DNA from 4 places in the Buttiauxella sp. genome. Region 1 is predicted to be linked to each of the others. Evidence: predicted binding sites of a transcription regulator. Region 1 holds the regulator's gene; each other region holds the start of a gene.
What was found. The regulator Fur, encoded in region 1, represses iron uptake genes when iron is present. The targets are predictions, from matches to a motif close to ATAATAATGAGAACNACTATCAA.

Region 2: exbB (tol-pal system-associated acyl-CoA thioesterase) is a predicted target of Fur. The motif match lies at 2,292-2,314, and genes of this name have one in related genera.
Region 3: efeU (iron uptake transporter permease EfeU) is a predicted target of Fur. The motif match lies at 1,432-1,454, and genes of this name have one in related genera.
Region 4: fhuF (siderophore-iron reductase FhuF) is a predicted target of Fur. The motif match lies at 1,592-1,614, and genes of this name have one in related genera.

The regions. Positions count from the first base shown of each region.
Region 1 is NZ_JBAVHX010000009.1:239,051-243,357, reverse strand. Features, by position in the region: gene ybfE (LexA regulated protein) at 1-272, shown strand, start outside; gene fldA (flavodoxin FldA) at 424-954, shown strand; gene fur (ferric iron uptake transcriptional regulator) at 1,237-1,689, shown strand; gene chiQ (ChiQ/YbfN family lipoprotein) at 1,780-2,106, opposite strand; gene chiP (chitoporin ChiP) at 2,154-3,551, opposite strand; gene glnS (glutamine--tRNA ligase) at 4,014-4,307, opposite strand, start outside.
Region 2 is NZ_JBAVHX010000033.1:172,190-176,496, forward strand. Features, by position in the region: gene WBL83_RS19605 (cytoplasmic protein) at 1-196, shown strand, start outside; gene fucR (L-fucose operon activator) at 201-932, opposite strand; gene exbD (TonB system transport protein ExbD) at 1,065-1,490, opposite strand; gene exbB (tol-pal system-associated acyl-CoA thioesterase) at 1,495-2,229, opposite strand; gene metC (cystathionine beta-lyase) at 2,418-3,605, shown strand; gene WBL83_RS19630 (DedA family protein) at 3,819-4,307, shown strand, end outside.
Region 3 is NZ_JBAVHX010000004.1:632,589-636,895, forward strand. Features, by position in the region: gene efeO (iron uptake system protein EfeO) at 1-477, opposite strand, end outside; gene efeU (iron uptake transporter permease EfeU) at 541-1,374, opposite strand; gene putP (sodium/proline symporter PutP) at 1,556-3,064, opposite strand; gene putA (trifunctional transcriptional regulator/proline dehydrogenase/L-glutamate gamma-semialdehyde dehydrogenase) at 3,474-4,307, shown strand, end outside.
Region 4 is NZ_JBAVHX010000015.1:95,371-99,677, forward strand. Features, by position in the region: gene WBL83_RS12775 (PTS sugar transporter subunit IIC) at 1-739, shown strand, start outside; gene fhuF (siderophore-iron reductase FhuF) at 785-1,573, opposite strand; gene WBL83_RS12785 (GGDEF domain-containing protein) at 1,682-2,746, opposite strand; gene WBL83_RS12790 (DUF1435 domain-containing protein) at 3,021-3,260, shown strand; tRNA gene WBL83_RS12795 (tRNA-Leu) at 3,314-3,400, opposite strand; tRNA gene WBL83_RS12800 (tRNA-Leu) at 3,433-3,519, opposite strand; tRNA gene WBL83_RS12805 (tRNA-Leu) at 3,549-3,635, opposite strand; gene rsmC (16S rRNA (guanine(1207)-N(2))-methyltransferase RsmC) at 3,756-4,307, opposite strand, start outside.

The DNA of each region.
Region 1 (4,307 bases):
AACAAACGGACCGTACTACATTAGATCTGTTCGCGGACGAGCGTCGCCCCGGGCGACCAAAAACCAATCCGCTGACGCGTGATGAGCAATTGCGTATCAACAAACGCAACCAGCTCAAGCGCGACAAAGTACGCGGCCTGAAGCGAGTGGAGTTGAAGCTCAATAACGATGCAGTTGATGCACTTAATCATCTGGCTGAAGCACGCAATATCAGTCGTAGTGAGTTGATTGAAGAGATTCTTCTCGCGCAACTGAAGCAGCATCTCAGTTAGTTTTAATGCTGTTGCCCGGCTGACGATGTTGCAGTCTGTGCACATCAGGGTGATAGCAGTTTCCGCCCCGCAATGTGTTCTGCTATGATTGCCCTATCTGTGGCCAAATAGCAGCCACCATACCATTAAGTTTCAAGAGGTTATTTTACTCATGGCAATCGTAGGCATTTTTTTCGGCAGCGACACTGGTAACACCGAAAATATCGCGAAGATGATTCAAAAACAGCTCGGTAAAGACGTTGCTGAGGTGCATGACATTGCTAAGAGCAGCAAAGAAGACCTGGAAGGCTTCGATATTCTGCTTCTCGGCATTCCAACGTGGTATTACGGTGAAGCGCAATGCGACTGGGATGATTTCTTCCCGACTCTGGAAGAAGTTGATTTCAATGGCAAACTGGTAGCCCTGTTCGGCTGTGGCGACCAGGAAGACTACGCAGAATACTTCTGTGACGCATTAGGCACTATCCGCGACATTATTGAGCCGCGCGGTGCTGCAATTGTGGGTCACTGGCCAACTGCTGGCTACCATTTTGAGGCGTCTAAGGGTCTTGCTGATGACGATCACTTTGTGGGTCTGGCTATCGATGAAGACCGTCAACCTGAACTGACTGCACAACGTGTGCAACAGTGGGTAAAACAGGTTTCTGAAGAACTGAACCTGGCTGATATCCTCAACGCTTGATGCTACATGTGACGCAACCATTGGGTTGCGTCACATTGATAGATTATTCCGATTAAAATAATCGCTACAAATTTTTAACTTTTCAGTTTGTCCCTGTACAATGACCTCCTGACTAAATAGCTAACAAGGCAAATAAATCGCGACTCAGACGCCATTTTTTAGCTTGATTATGCATAATACTTGCGGTTTCCATTTAGAATTGGCAGTTCTATAATGAGACGCATTCATCTTAACGCTCACCCTGAGTCCGAGCGATCCGTTAAGCAACAGGACAATTTCCGCATGACTGACAATAATACCGCATTGAAGAAGGCCGGCCTGAAAGTCACGCTTCCGCGATTAAAAATCCTTGAAGTGTTGCAGGGTCCGGTGAACCACCATGTCAGTGCGGAAGACTTATATAAACGTCTGATTGATATGGGCGAAGAGATTGGTCTCGCCACAGTTTATCGTGTACTAAACCAGTTTGATGATGCAGGCATTGTCACTCGTCATAACTTCGAAGGCGGCAAATCCGTATTCGAGCTGACACAGCAGCATCACCACGACCATCTGATTTGCCTGGATTGCGGCAAAGTTATTGAATTCAGCGATGATTCAATCGAATCTCGTCAGCGTGAAATCGCATCACGCCATGGTATTCGTCTGACCAACCACAGCCTGTATCTGTATGGTCACTGCGCTGAAGGTGATTGCCGTACCGACGAAAATGCACACGAAATCAGCGAAAAATAATCCGCACATTTGGCCACGCTAACCTGGTGGTCAGATATAAAAAAACCGGTGAAGAAACTCACCGGTTTTTTTATTGGCTGAATTCGACCATTACTTATTGTTAGCGCGAATCTCTTGCCAGATTTTATCGCATTTCGCTTTGACGGCCTGGTCATTACCGGTGCGCGTTGCCTGGATGCAATTCTGGTAATCCAGGGTGCGAACGGTCTCTTTCTGTGCGAACTCGTGGTGTTCTTTCTCCTGAGCCAACACATTCAGCACGCTCTGACAGGCCTGAATTTTATCCGGATTCCCTTCAGCGGTATTGATACAGGCGCTATAAGCCTGTTTTAGTTTTGAATCTTCTGGTGCCGCTTTTGGCTGTGCGCAGGCGCTCAAACCTAGAGCCATCAATGTGACCAAAATGATTTTTTTCATGCTCGATATCCTTAACAAAACCGGGCGTGTTACCGCCCGGAATCAAATCAGAAAATAGTGAACGGTGCGATGACGATAAATTTCACGTCATACTCATCCTGGAAGATGTTGCCGTAACCACCGCCCCAGCTTGGGATATCGGAGTGGTTGTCGTACTGAGTGAAGTGCAGTTTGAAGAGCGTACCTTTCGCACGGCCATCCTGAATGGTGTACAACGCATCAAGGCTGTACGCAGATTCTTTCAGGCGGCTGTCGGCATCGTAGTAACCGTCAGTCGTTGGTTTAGAGCTTGGTTTAGCATCCCATGCATAAACATAAGATGCCCCTACCGCCCAGCCAGCAAGATCCCAGTTGCTCAGGTCATACATGGCACCGGCGAAGACTGCTTTCTCGCCGTTGGCGTTGAAGTCAGAACGGTTGTCCCACCACACATCAAGACGACCGTTTGAGGATGCGTAAGTTGGGGTCATACGTTGCAGGAAGTAACCCTGCTGTCCATCTGCTTTAACCATGGTTCCTTCAAGACGCAGGTCAACCTGACCCACTTTGTAGCCGAAGGTCAGTGCTTGTAACCACGCTGTGCCGTCATAAAGATCGTTGACGCTGCCGTCAGAGACTTTATCGCGTGAACCGTAGAACTGGTAGCTGGTACTCAGTGGGCTACCAGCAATATCAAATTTGTAGCTCGCTTTAGTGAAGTACTGGTCGATATACCCTTCCGCCTGACCGAATGCCGCTTCGAGGATCAGATCATTTTTGAAGTCATATTTCGCGCCCAGTGAGTGCAGATAATCGACGTTGGTGTTCTTATCATTCTGATAGAACTTGTCCATTTCCAGATGCCATGGCGCTTTGTACTCGTTGGTCCACATGTACGAGAAGCTCAGAGCACCGGAATCGCCATAATCAAAGTTTGCACCGGCTTCAGCACCCTGATACGTACCAGGCATGAAGCTCCAGTGTGGTGCTAGCAGAGATTGTCCCGTTGGCTGAATGTAACCAGCGCGAGCCCAGACAGGGCCGTATTTGAATTTAGCTGCAGCTTTATAAAGACTAATCCCACTCTTATCGCCGGAATAATCTTCATCGTAAGCTTTATTCGAAGAGGAAAATGCGATTTCGTTAGGGTGGCCGCTGTTGCCATTTTCTGCCATTTCAATAGCAGTAAAGGCTGCGACATCCAGACCAAACATGTCTGCGGCATAACCAGACTGGAAGTCCAGGTTTGCGTTCCAGGTTGCGTGCGCAAGGTTCGTTTCGTATTTATTGGTGTTGACGTCTTTACGGTCACGCTCACGCTGCCAGTAATAAACACCACCGGTCAGAGTTGAGTCATCAATAAAACCTGCTGCACTTGCCTGAGGGATGACAATCAGTCCTGAAAGAGCCGTGACACCAGCGATTGCAAGCGCCAGCGCACTACGTTTGCCACTAAACGTACGCATATAATATTCCTCTTTGACGTATAAATAGTCGCTGGACGTTAAAAGACGTCACATCGCGAAAAAAAGTAAAAATGCCTAACGGCTAAAGCGGTTATCAATATTTTCCCGCATTACTGCTCCCCACAAGACTATTTTTCGCGACGCGAATTATCAATGCTTTTGTAAGAGTTCATTCCGATATTATGACAGAGAGCACATAATTTATGAGCATTTGTAACAAATGGCAGGCAAAGTTGTTTGTGCTGATAATGACGACTATTTTTACACAAAGCTCTATATGAGAGCGCTCACATAATTAAATGAAGAATTTATTATGCTCTCAGGTTGACCAAAAGAAAGAATACAGGACGGGCGCTAAATAGCATTAATTCGCATCGCGAATATGATGAAAGGGATTAACAGATAATGATCAGGCGAAAAAAAACGCCGCTGATAGCGGCGTTTATATAAGACGATTTTTTGTTATTCGCCTATTTTAGCCCAGGTGTCACGCAAGCCAACGGTACGGTTAAATACCAGTTTTTCAGCAGTTGCATAACGGCTATCGAGGCAGAAATAACCTTCACGCTCGAACTGATACGCTTTACCTTTTTCCGCATTTTGCAGACTCGGTTCCACGAAACCTTGCTTAATAACCAGAGACTCTAGGTTAATCGTGGCAAAGAAATCTTCCGCGCTACCAGGGTTCGCTACGCTGAACAGACGGTCATAAAGACGAATCTCAACAGGTAAAGCGTGTTCTGCGCTAACCCAATG
Region 2 (4,307 bases), on a different contig from region 1:
AATGCATCCTTATCGCGTGAAAGAAGAAATTTATGGGTCCGTGCTCAGTGAAATTCTCGCCCACCAGCCACGGATGAAAAATGCAATCCTCGCCCGGCTTGAGGCGGTTTATCAACAACTCAGAGATGAGGAAGCACAATCGCTGTCGCGGACTCGTGCTCTGCTGGAAGACAACTACAAAACGCCTTATTTATAAGGCGTTAAACTTTACCTGTAGCGAGTGAAGTCGCCTCGCCTTCCGTAATAATTTCAGTGATATCAACCCGCTCACCGATCCGTACATCGCTCACACGATCAAACTTGCTCTTGTCGATCAGCAATATCGACTGAGCTGAACGCTTAAGCAGCAGGGTTTTATATTCAGCATTCCAGCTGCGCGTGTCCCATAACGTGCCGTTGCTGTCGACCCCTTCGCAGGAAAACACAAACAGATCGATCTCCAGAGACTTAAGGTGTGCTGCGAGCGGGGCTTTGATATAGCAGGCATCTTTGCGTTGGAGTACGCCACCGGTACTGATGAGCTGGATCTGTTCACGCTTCCCAAGCTCATGGCAGATACGTTCACTGTTGGTAAAAACGGTGAGTGGAATATCCGGCAGCAAGCGCGCCAGATACCAGCAGGTTGAGCTGGCATCCAGCGCCACTACCATTCCCGGCACAATCCAGGCAAGCGCTCGGTGGGCGATATCCGCTTTACTGTTGAGATGGCTTTTCAGACGCGCCGTAAACGGGTCGCTGCTTTCATCGGCTCCGCGATTAATACGCTTTGCCCGCCCATGCTGACGAACAACTTTCCCCTGCTTTTGCAGCACGCGCAGGTCGCGCCGCACCGTTTCCTGGCTCACATCTAACAATTGCGCCAGTTGCTGTGTCGTCAGGTTATTGTACTGTTCGACAAGTTGAACCAGTTCCTGATGGCGTTCGGCTTTCATGACTATGTCTCCCGGCAATGCCTGCTGTGCCACTACGCTGACGGAGCGGCTATAGGTATGAAAAAGCGGCCTGCTGTTTAACCAGCAGACCGCTCAAAATGTTGATGCTCTTTTAGATGGGGAAACTCACGTTTACTGGGGTTTCGTAACTTCTTGCCCCACCAGGCCAATCTTCAAATATCCTGCCTGATGCAGCGTATCCATCACATTCATCATCGTTTCGTAATCAACCGATTTGTCTGCGCGGAAGAAAATCGTGGTGTCTTTCTTACCTTCCGTGGCAGCCATCAGAGCATTGATCATGCTCTCTTTGGTCACTTCGTCATTGCCAATAAACATGGTTTTGTCCGCTTTGACGGAGAGATAGACCGGTTTTTCAGGGCGCGGCTGCGGCTGGCTTGAGGACGCTGGAAGGTTAACCTTCACATCAACCGTCGCAAGCGGCGCTGCTACCATGAAGATAATCAGCAACACCAACATGACATCGATAAACGGTGTCACGTTGATTTCATGCATTTCGCCGTTATCGTCGTGGTTTTCGTTAAAACTCATTGCCATGGGATCAACCTACACGCAGTTTCTGAGCTGTACGTACCGGGCGAGACTGAGAGCTTGCAGCCAAATCCAGGTCACGGCTTTGCAACAGCAGAACCTGAGCGGCGACATCACCTAAAGAGGCTTTATAACCGCCAATCACACGGGCAAACACGTTATAGATAACAACCGCTGGGATTGCTGCAACCAGGCCGATAGCCGTTGCCAGCAATGCTTCTGCGATACCCGGTGCCACAACGGCAAGGTTAGTGGTTTGCGACTGCGCAATACCAATAAAGCTGTTCATGATGCCCCAGACGGTACCAAACAGACCGACAAAGGGTGAAATCGCACCGATGGTCGCAAGGAAGCCATTACCGCGTCCCATGTGACGACCTGCCGCCGCAACGCGACGCTCAAGGCGGAAACCGGTACGCTCTTTAATGCCTTCGTTATCTTCACTGCCAGTGGAAAGCTCAAGCTCATTTTGCGCTTCATTGATAAGCATCGTGCTCAGGCTTTTCGAATCAAAAGCGTCAGCCATTTCGCTGGCTTCATCCAGAGAGCGGGCATTAGCCAGTTGTTGCTGCTCACGCTTCAGACGGCGCTTTTGCGAGGTCAGCTCAACACTTTTGCTAAAGAAGATTGCCCAGGTGACGACAGAGGCCAGAATCAGGCCGATCATCACAATCTTTACCACGATGTCAGCATGCTGATACATGCCCCAGACAGAGAGGTCTGTCTGCATCAAATTATTCGTCACTCTTACTCTCCACCACGAAATATTACTCAAACTGTGCGCAATAATATCAAAACGACATCGAATTGATAGTAGTTCTCATTAGTATTTAAAGAGTGCCTGAAATTGTCCATGGATTCCTTGCGCTTACGCAGCAAAAGCATGATAAGTTAGATTTGGACATCCAGATGGGTAAACGGGGTAAAGTGAAGATGAGTAAAAAGCACATTGAAACGGCGCTGGTTAATGCCGGGCGCGATAAGAAATTCACCCAGGGTTCGGTTAACAGCGTCATTCAACGCGCGTCATCATTGGTTTTTGAATCGGTCGAAGCCAAAAAGCAAGCCACAGCAAACCGCGCGCAAGGCGAGCTGTTTTATGGTCGCCGTGGCACCCTCACCCATTTCTCGTTACAAGAAGCGATGTGCGAACTGGAAGGCGGTGCGGGTTGCGCGCTTTATCCTTGTGGCGCTGCAGCCGTTGCCAATGCGATTCTGGCATTCGTTGAGCATGGCGATAATGTGCTGATGACCGGCACCGCCTATGAACCGAGCCAGGATTTCTGTACCAAAATCCTCGCCAAACTCGGCGTCACCACCACGTGGTTTGACCCGATGATTGGCGCAGGTATTGCTGAACTGGTGCAACCCAATACTAAAGTTGTATTTCTGGAATCGCCTGGCTCCATCACAATGGAAGTACATGACGTTCCAGCAATTGTTCAGGCAGTACGCAGCGTAGCCCCCGATGCCATCATCATGATCGACAACACCTGGGCGGCGGGTATTTTATTTAAAGCGCTCGATTTCGGCATTGATATTTCGATTCAGGCGGGCACCAAATACCTGATTGGACATTCGGATGCGATGGTCGGGACGGCGGTGTCTAACGCCCGTTGCTGGGATCAACTGCGTGAGAACTCTTATCTGATGGGGCAGATGCTGGATGCGGATACCGCCTATATGACCAGCCGGGGTTTACGCACTTTAGGTGTGCGCCTGCGTCAACATCATGAAAGCAGTCTGAAAGTTGCCGAATGGCTGGCGCAACACCCGCAGGTTGAACGCGTTAATCACCCTGCGTTACCTGGCAGTAAAGGCCACGAGTTTTGGAAACGAGACTTTACAGGTAGCAGCGGCTTGTTCTCATTCGTGCTTAAAAAGCGCTTAAGTCATGATGAATATCAGCATTACCTGGACCATTTCCGTTATTTTAGTATGGCCTATTCGTGGGGTGGTTTTGAGTCATTGATTCTGGCCAACCAGCCGGAAGAACTGGCAGAGATTCGCCCTGCAGGGGGCATCGACTTCTCCGGTACGTTAGTTCGTGTGCATATTGGCCTGGAGAATGTTGACGATTTGATTGCTGATCTCGATGCAGGTTTCCAGCGTATTGCCTGAATTTTCCAGATGTGGATGCCTGAGAGGACAGTTTTTCTAAATTGATGATGATTTGTTGAGCCTATGATCAAGGTGTCGCAGGCCATTTAGCGTTACACTATGTTCTCAAAACACTATGTTCTCAAAAAAGGTACGCCGAAAATTTTAAGGTGTACCTAATCTAACTACTATAGATTCAGACGCGCCCAATAAAGCGGTTCCACAGGATTTGCCATGGCTGTTATACATAATATCGTTCAGGCGCTTTGGCAACATGACTTTGCTGCACTCGCGGACCCTCATGTTGTTGGAGTGGTTTATTGCGTCATGTTTGCGACGCTGTTTCTCGAAAATGGATTACTGCCCGCCTCGTTTTTGCCTGGCGACAGTCTGCTATTACTCGCAGGAGCGCTCATCGCGAAAGGGGTCATGGGTTTTGTCCCAACGCTACTTATTCTCACCGCGGCGGCGAGTCTCGGCTGCTGGTTGAGCTACGCCCAGGGGCGCTGGCTCGGTAATACCAAAACGGTTAAAGGCTGGCTAAAGCAACTGCCGCCGCAATATCACCAGCGCGCAACGGTGATGTTTGATCGACACGGGTTATTCGCGCTGCTGGCTGGGCGTTTTTTAGCGTTTGTCCGCACGCTGTTGCCAACCATGGCGGGGATTTCAGGCCTCAGCAATCGTCGTTTCCAGGTATTCAACTGGTTAAGCGGGCTGTTG
Region 3 (4,307 bases), on a different contig from region 1:
CGCATCCGTAAAGGCTTTAGTGCCTTTAACCAGTTCGGCGACTTGCGCGGTGACATACGCTTTGTATTCAGTGATTGGACCGGTCAATGCCAGCAGATCGTTCTTCGGTGCAGTCTGGTCGCCAGCGGCTTTCACGATAAGCTTCCCTTTCGGGTTGCTGAGCAGGCCGCACGTCATGTCGTACTCACCCGCTTGTAGGTTCGCGGTCATTTTCTGCGAGAAGCCAGGGGCGATGTTTTCGCGCTCTTCCACTACCATCACGCCTTTGAGGATTTCCCACTCCAGCGCTTTCTGGCTGTTGTTCTGAATAATGAACTGAGTTTTACCCGCGTTAACCGTGATGTTCATCGGTTCACACTGTTTATCGGTAACGGTGACTTTTACCTGAGGAACATCTGCGGCCTGCACCGCAAATGCGGAAGAGGCAAGAGCGAACAGCGCAACGTGCAAAGCCTTACGACGAAAATGTGTAGTCATGGCCAATCCCTATAAAAATATTAGTATGTTGTAACTAAGCGGCGATCTCTCGCCGCAAGATCATTAACGAACGTTATTTGTCGCCTGAGGAGTCAAGCGCGGGGGAATAAAAAACAGCACCAGCGCGGGGATCAGGTAAATGAAGTACATCGCCACTTCACTGACGCTCGGCGCTTCCTGATAACCAAAAATGCCTTCCAGCAGCGTGCCGGTCAGGGAATGCGTTGAAAGAACGTTACTCAGATCAAACGCAATGTCCTGGAAGTGGTTCCACAATCCCGCTTCGTGGAATGCGCGAACCGCACCCGCAGCCAGTCCCGCAGCCACCAGCAAAATAAACAAGCTGGTCCATTTGAAGAAGACGGCGAGATTCAGGCGGATACCGCCCCAATACAGCAGGAAACCCAGCACTATCGCGGTGCCCAGACCGAGCATTGCGCCGAGTGGCGGCATGATGCCAACGTCCTGCTGGAATGCGGCCAGCAGAAAGAACACCGACTCCAGACCTTCACGCGCGACGGCGAAGAACACCATCATAATCAGCGCCCAGCCGTGGCTTCCTTTGCTATGTAATGCGTTGTCTACCGCTTGCTCTAACTGGACTTTGACGTTGCGCGACACTTTGCGCATCCAGAACACCATCCAGGTAAGGATGAAGACCGCAATAACCGCGACGATGCCTTCAAACAACTCCTGCTCTTTTTGCGGGAATTCACCGGTAGTTTCGTTAATGAAGATGCCCAGGCCTAAGCAAAGTGCTGCGGCTGCAATCACCCCAATCCACATGACGCCAATCCACTGGCCACGCTGTGTACGTTTCAGATAGCTGGCTATCAAACTAACGATCAGCGCGGCTTCCAGGCCTTCGCGCAACATAATGAGAAACGGAACAAACATTCCTGATACTCCAACTGTGAACTCAGGTCAAAAGACGTAAAGAAAAGTAAAACCAGAACGATTGTGATTATCATTATCACGAAAATAAACACAAGCGGATTGTCAGGATATTTATCTCCAGATGTAAACAGGGCCGCATATTCGCGGCCCTGGAGAGGTGATTCAGTGATGCACTCGCCTGTTACTCAGCCTGCAATTTGCCCGGTGCAGGGGTGTGATAAATCTCATCGGCTTGCTCGAAGCGTTTTTGCATTGAAGCACTTGGCGCTTTGCCCAGCAGGCTGACCACCACAATACCGATGCTGCCGAAGATAAAGCCTGGGATGATTTCATACAGGCCTAACCAGCCGAACTGTTTCCAGACGATAACGGTCAGTGCACCGATAACCATCCCCGCTAATGCGCCATTACGTGTCATACGTGACCACATAACAGAGAACAGAACCACTGGCCCAAACGCAGCACCGAAGCCTGCCCAGGCGTAACTGACCAGGCCCAGAACGCGGTTTTCAGGGTTTGCCGCCAGCGCGATAGCGATAAGCGCCACCACCAGCACCATGAAGCGCCCGACCCATACCAGCTCTTTCTGCCCGGCATTTTTACGGAAGAAGGCTTTATACAAGTCTTCGGTAATTGCGCTCGAGCACACCAGCAACTGACAGCTCAGCGTGGACATGACCGCCGCCAGAATGGCGGATAACAGGATGCCCGCAATCCACGGGTTAAACAGCAGTTGCGCCAGCTCAATGAACACGCGTTCGCTGTTCTGGTTAACGGTTCCCGCCAGTGACGGATTATTAGAGAAGTAAGCAATCCCGAAGAAGCCCACAGCACACGCGCCACCGAGGCACAAAATCATCCACGTCATACTGATGCGACGCGCATTAACGATGGTGTGATGGGAATCTGCTGCCATGAAACGCGCAAGAATATGCGGCTGGCCGAAGTAGCCCAGGCCCCAACCCATCAGCGAAATGATGGCGACGAAGTTCAGCCCCTTCAGCATATCGATGTTTTCAATGCTTTTTTGCTTGATAACTGCCATCGAATCATCAAATCCGCCGACCGCAATCACCACCATAACCGGTGTGAGGATCAGGGCGAAAATCATCAGACTCGCCTGCACGGTATCGGTCCAGCTCACGGCAAGGAACCCACCCACGAAGGTATAAATGATGGTTGCCGCAGCACCCGCCCACAGCGCGGTTTCATAGCTCATGCCGAAGGTGCTTTCGAACAGACGAGCCCCCGCCACGATGCCGGATGCGCAATAGATGGTGAAGAACAGCAGGATAACCAACGCCGAGATAATACGCAGAATGCGGCTCTTATCTTCAAAACGTCCGGTGAAATAATCAGGCAAAGTCAGCGCGTTATTGTTCACTTCGGTGTGAACACGTAAACGCCCGGCGACCAGTTTCCAGTTAATGTAAGCGCCAACCGTCAGGCCGATGGCAATCCAGCTTTCCGAAATACCAGAAAGGAAGATAGCGCCTGGCAGACCCATCAGCAGCCAGCCGCTCATGTCGGACGCGCCCGCTGATAACGCAGTAACCACACTTCCGAGGCTGCGACCGCCCAGAATATAGTCATCAAAGTTCTTGGTTGAACGCCAGGCGATAAACCCAATTAATATCATGCCAAAGATATAAATGAAGAAGGTCACCAGCATTGGTGTACTCATGGTCATGCAAGTTCTCCAGATTATTTCCGGTTCTACCCGGTATTACCGTGCCGGAACGCAGCACAGCTTATTTATAGTCATTTCGGTTTGCGACCGTATCCTGCAGGAAGCATTTTTAACTCGCAAACGTTTTAACACGCTACTCACAAAACATTCACCATACAAAAAATAGCTTTTTCCTGGAGGTTGCACTCGCTCACGTTTTTAACGGTTGCACCCGCAGAAACTGTTAACTACGTCGGTAAATTCCCCCCATCTGCGAATAATTAGCCCGCTCGCTTTCTTAGGCCAAATTTAACAATTCAATCTATTTCACAGCTTGCTATCCAGCTCACATTTAACAAGGTTGCACAAAGTTGCAACATGATAGATATTGCCGCATAACGAATTGCTACCACCTAATAACTGGAGTTATATGGCCACCACCACTATGGGCGTAAAACTGGACGATGCGACTCGCGAGCGCATTAAAGACGCCGCTTCACGTATTGACCGCACACCACACTGGCTGATTAAACAGGCGATTTTTAATTATCTGGAACGTCTGGAAAATAACGATGAATTGCCAGAACTTCCTGCTCTGTTAGCCGGTGCCGCCAACGAAAGTGACGAAGCCGCCCCACACGTTGATGAAACGCACCAGCCGTTCCTCGATTTCGCTGAGCAGATTTTGCCGCAATCGGTCACACGCGCAGCGATTACCGCCGCCTGGCGTCGCCCGGAAACCGATGCAGTACCCATGATTCTGGAACAGGCTCGCCTTGCGCAACCTATCGCCGAGCAGACCCATAAACTGGCTTATCAGCTGGCCGATAAACTGCGCAATCAGAAGAGCGCGTCAGGCCGGGCGGGCATGGTACAAGGTTTGCTGCAAGAATTCTCGCTTTCCTCGCAAGAAGGTGTGGCGCTGATGTGTCTGGCCGAAGCGTTATTGCGCATCCCGGATAAAGCCACGCGCGATGCATTGATTCGCGACAAAATCAGCAACGGTAACTGGCATTCACATATTGGTCGCAGCCCGTCGTTGTTCGTTAATGCCGCCACCTGGGGTTTACTGTTTACCGGCCGCCTGGTGTCCACGCACAACGAAGCCAGCCTGTCCCATTCGCTTAACCGCATCATCAGTAAGAGTGGCGAGCCGCTTATCCGCAAAGGTGTGGATATGGCGATGCGCTTGATGGGCGAGCAGTTTGTCACCGGCGAAACCATTGCCGAAGCGTTAGCCAACGCCCGCAAACTGGAAGAGAAA
Region 4 (4,307 bases), on a different contig from region 1:
CCCGCTGAGCCTGCTGATTCAGTCGCAGTTCGATATGCTGATCCCGCAAGCGATTATGTCTGTGTTTAAACCTCTGGTATCGGCTGCTGATTCATTGCCTGCGATTCTGCTGGCGGTGCTGATTGGCCACTTGCTGTGGTTTGCAGGGATCCACGGCGCGGCGATTGTTTCCGGTATGCTGCAAATGTTCTGGCTGACCAATCTGGGGATGAACCAGAGCGCGTTGGCGCAAGGTGCACCACTGCCGCATATCTTTATGGAAGCGTTCTGGACCTTCTTCATCGTTGTGGGTGGTTCGGGTGCAACCATGGGTCTGGTGATTTGCTATCTACGCAGTAAGTCTGCCCACCTGCGTTCTATCGGCCGACTGAGTATCGTTCCAACCTGTTTTAACATTAACGAGCCGGTGATTTTCGGTACGCCAATCGTGATGAACCCAGTGTTCTTCATTCCATTCTTGTTGGCACCAATGGTTAACGCCGTGCTGGCATGGGGCGCGATGAAGATGGATTTAATTGGCCGGGTGATTTCCGTTGTGCCATGGACAGCGCCTGCTCCAATCGGTGCGGCATGGGCGCTGGGCTGGGATTTCCGTGCGGCCGTTCTGGTTATCTTGCTGGCCGTTGTTTCCGCCATTATCTACTTCCCGTTCTTCAAGGTGTACGAGAAGCAGTTGCTGGAACAAGAAGCAGAAGAAGCTCAGAAAGCGTCTGGCGAAGAGAGCCAACAAGCTGCCTGATAGAGAAGGAAAGAGTGAGATGAAACGGTGGGGAAACCCGCCGTTTTACTTTAAGGTGCAATCACCGCAACGTTGTACATCTGGCAACTTATAACGCTGGCAGCAGGTGCGACGAACCAGTAAACCTTCGCGTTGAATGACTGTGCGGTAAAGGGGATTTTCTTGCCCATTGTGCAGTTGTTTTTCAAAGAAACAAGCGTGACGTAATTGCGCGATTGTCGCTTCATCAAGCAACTCTCTCAGCTCGCCAAAAAACCAATTCAGCAAATAGCCGGTATTGCTCCAGATGAGTTTTCCATTTATATCACCGGTGCTTTCCAGCGCATCCACGACAGGCAGTATCCCTTCAACCAGGAGTTTCTCGAGGCGTTGCTGCAACGGCAGAGTGGTGGCCACTTTGTCTTCATGAACGTCTATCCAGAAATTAGCGGCTCTGCCCGTTTCATGGAACTCGACATGAATATGTTGTGGGTCGACATTCAGGGCGCGCGGTTGAGTTATCAACGCCATCACCAGCGGAGGTACTAACAGGCCAAGGTACCATTGCGCCCACAGGGACTTCAGCGGTTTACCTTCACGGGCAAGTTGCGGCTGGTTGCGATAAATATGGTCACTGTAACAGGCGAGAAGCGAGGTTAATGCCGCTGGCTGCGACCATTGTAAAAGCGTCTGGCTGTGTGCTGGAGCGTGCTCACCGAGGTTGATGAAGTCGTTAAAATAGGGCCGATGTGCGACGAAATGCGCGCGCAACTCATCCGCCTGCGACGGTTGTGAGCGGGTAAATGGCGACTGCCATGCAAATTCATCAAAAAACAGTGAAGACTGTAAAGCCATCGACAAACAAGACCACTAATACAAATGATAATGATTGCTAATCCTATCTATAGGCATGGCCTTTAGCAAGGCTATTTTGTGCGCGAGTTTTTGAAAGGCGGTTATGACTCAGGAGGGTTGCAGCGACTCGCTGACAAATATGCTATTACGGCCCTGGCGTTTGGCCCGATAAAGAGCGCTATCAGCCTGGCGTAAAGCTTCTTCAATATCCCCTTGTTCGAGAACAGCAAGACCAATACTGGTCGTGACGTGAGTGGCAACATCTTCATTAAACAAATGGGGTATTTTTAAATCATAAACCCGCTTGCGGATCCGTTCAGCGGTTTGCAAAGCCTGCTCAGCATCCACATTCGTCAGCAACACCATAAATTCTTCACCCCCATAGCGGGTGACGATATCGCGCGAACGTACGGCATCGCGAATGGCTGCGGAAACATGCGTCAGGGCCTGGTCGCCCATGCTGTGGCCATAATTGTCATTGAAAGCTTTAAAATGATCGATATCGAGCAACAAGACGAAATGCGTGCCACTACCGAGAGCGAGCACGGTCTCAAGACGGTTTTGAAAACCACGCCGGTTATACAGACCGGTAAGCGGGTCTAACATGCTCAAATCATTAAGAGTTTCTTTCTCTTCGAGCAGTTTATCCATCAAGCGACGGGTAAATTTATCGTTTCGTTGCTGAATGATGGTCTGAATGGTAATGCCTATGCCTGGCAGGGCAATCGAATACAAAACACGGGGCCAGTTATCCCCTCGATCGAGCCACAATATCATCGCGGTTACAGGCAGGCAGGAGGCAATAAATGCTTGTATATTATTAATAAAAGAGATCGAACCAATAAATAATATCGCCAATAAGGCAATAATTAGAAAATTGAGATCTCTAATTGGCATCACACTGACTTTTATATAAATATGCCACGACCAAAGTAATCCAATTATTAACGAGATAGCGTTAATGTTGATCAACTGTTTTTTGTTAACGAACTGCCAAACCAGGCATGCGAGGCTTATCACCAGCACCATGATTATCGGTACGGTAAGATGCTGAGTGTTGGCAGAAGGCGACGCAATACTAAATCCCGCAGAAAAGGCGTTCAGTAATAAAAATAAACGCAACGAGAGTTGATGTTTCCCTTTGAGTAAAGCGCGCCAGGTTGTTGCTGTCATATCAAATAATTCTTTCGACTCGAATACAACGTTATGTTGTTGAATAATGTTATAAAAAAGAGACAGGGAATATGATTACGTAAAGTAATTATGTGGTTGTTAATCATAGATTTTAATTCGGTGCTAAATCTATCACCTTAATGAAATTATGTCATCCGATGATGATGAATGCTGAACAATTACTCATGTAAACAAAGCGCGATGCCATCGCTGACAAACGAGAAATTATATCATATGATATTGGTTATCATTTACGATTGGCGAGATGGCGATGATGTTACAACGGCAGTTAGAGAGCGCGTGGGGTGTACTGATACCTGGAGGGATCGTCGCCGCGTTATTGTATCTGGATCTTTCTTTTAGTCAGTGGCGAGTGCTGATTGTACTGGGATTATTGGCGACTACGGCAATGCTGTACCATAAACGGTTACGTCACTTTGTACTATTGCCATCATGCGTTGCGTTTGCCAGCGGACTTGCATTAGTGATGATGAATTTGGGAACGATGAAATAAAGGAGATAAAACAGAGGATGATGAGAGTACTAAAGGAAAAGATTGATAAGAATTGGTGCGAAGAGAGGGACTTGAACCCTCACGTCCGTAAGGACACTAACACCTGAAGCTAGCGCGTCTACCAATTCCGCCACCTTCGCAATTCAAAACTTATCTGATATCGCCTTCGCATTGGTGCGAAGAGAGGGACTTGAACCCTCACGTCCGTAAGAACACTAACACCTGAAGCTAGCGCGTCTACCAATTCCGCCACCTTCGCGCAGTGCGAACGATATCTTGCGTGGTTAATGGTGCGAAGAGAGGGACTTGAACCCTCACGTCCGTAAGAACACTAACACCTGAAGCTAGCGCGTCTACCAATTCCGCCACCTTCGCATACCCACAACACCGAAGTATTGTAACCACGGAGGCGCATTCTAGATGTTTTCTGCGCGTCGTCAACAGTTAATTTGGTGCCGCTTTTCTAATCGCTGGAAAAAGCGGCACAACAGGGTGTTAGCGCTTCTTTACGCCACGCATAACAACGGAGCGATAAACTTTGAATCGGCCAGTTTGAGCAATCACTTCGTGGTTGCCAAAGGTTTCGTCCAGCACGTCCGGATACGCCAGGAAGGCGTTCGCCACGATACGTAATTCACCACCCATATTCAGATGACGAACTGCGCCACGGATCAGCTGATGCGCTGCATCAAGGCTGGTCTGAAGACCATCGTGGAACGGCGGGTTAGAGATAATCATGTCAAAACGACCATTCACTTCGGAGTAGACGTTACTGGCGATAACTTCGCCTTCAATCTCATTGGCTGCAAGAGTTGCACGGCTGGCTGCGACAGCTGGCGCTGAAACATCACACAACGTCAGACGGACTTTTGGAGAATGTTTTGCTAGTGAAACTGCCAGCACGCCAGCACCACAACCGACATCCAGCACTTTGCCTTTGGTATGCGGCGTTAGCGTGGAAAGCAGCAATTTGCTGCCGGTATCCAGGCCGTCACGGCTAAATACGCCAGGCAACGTTTTCACGGTCAGGCCTTCGTGTTGATACTC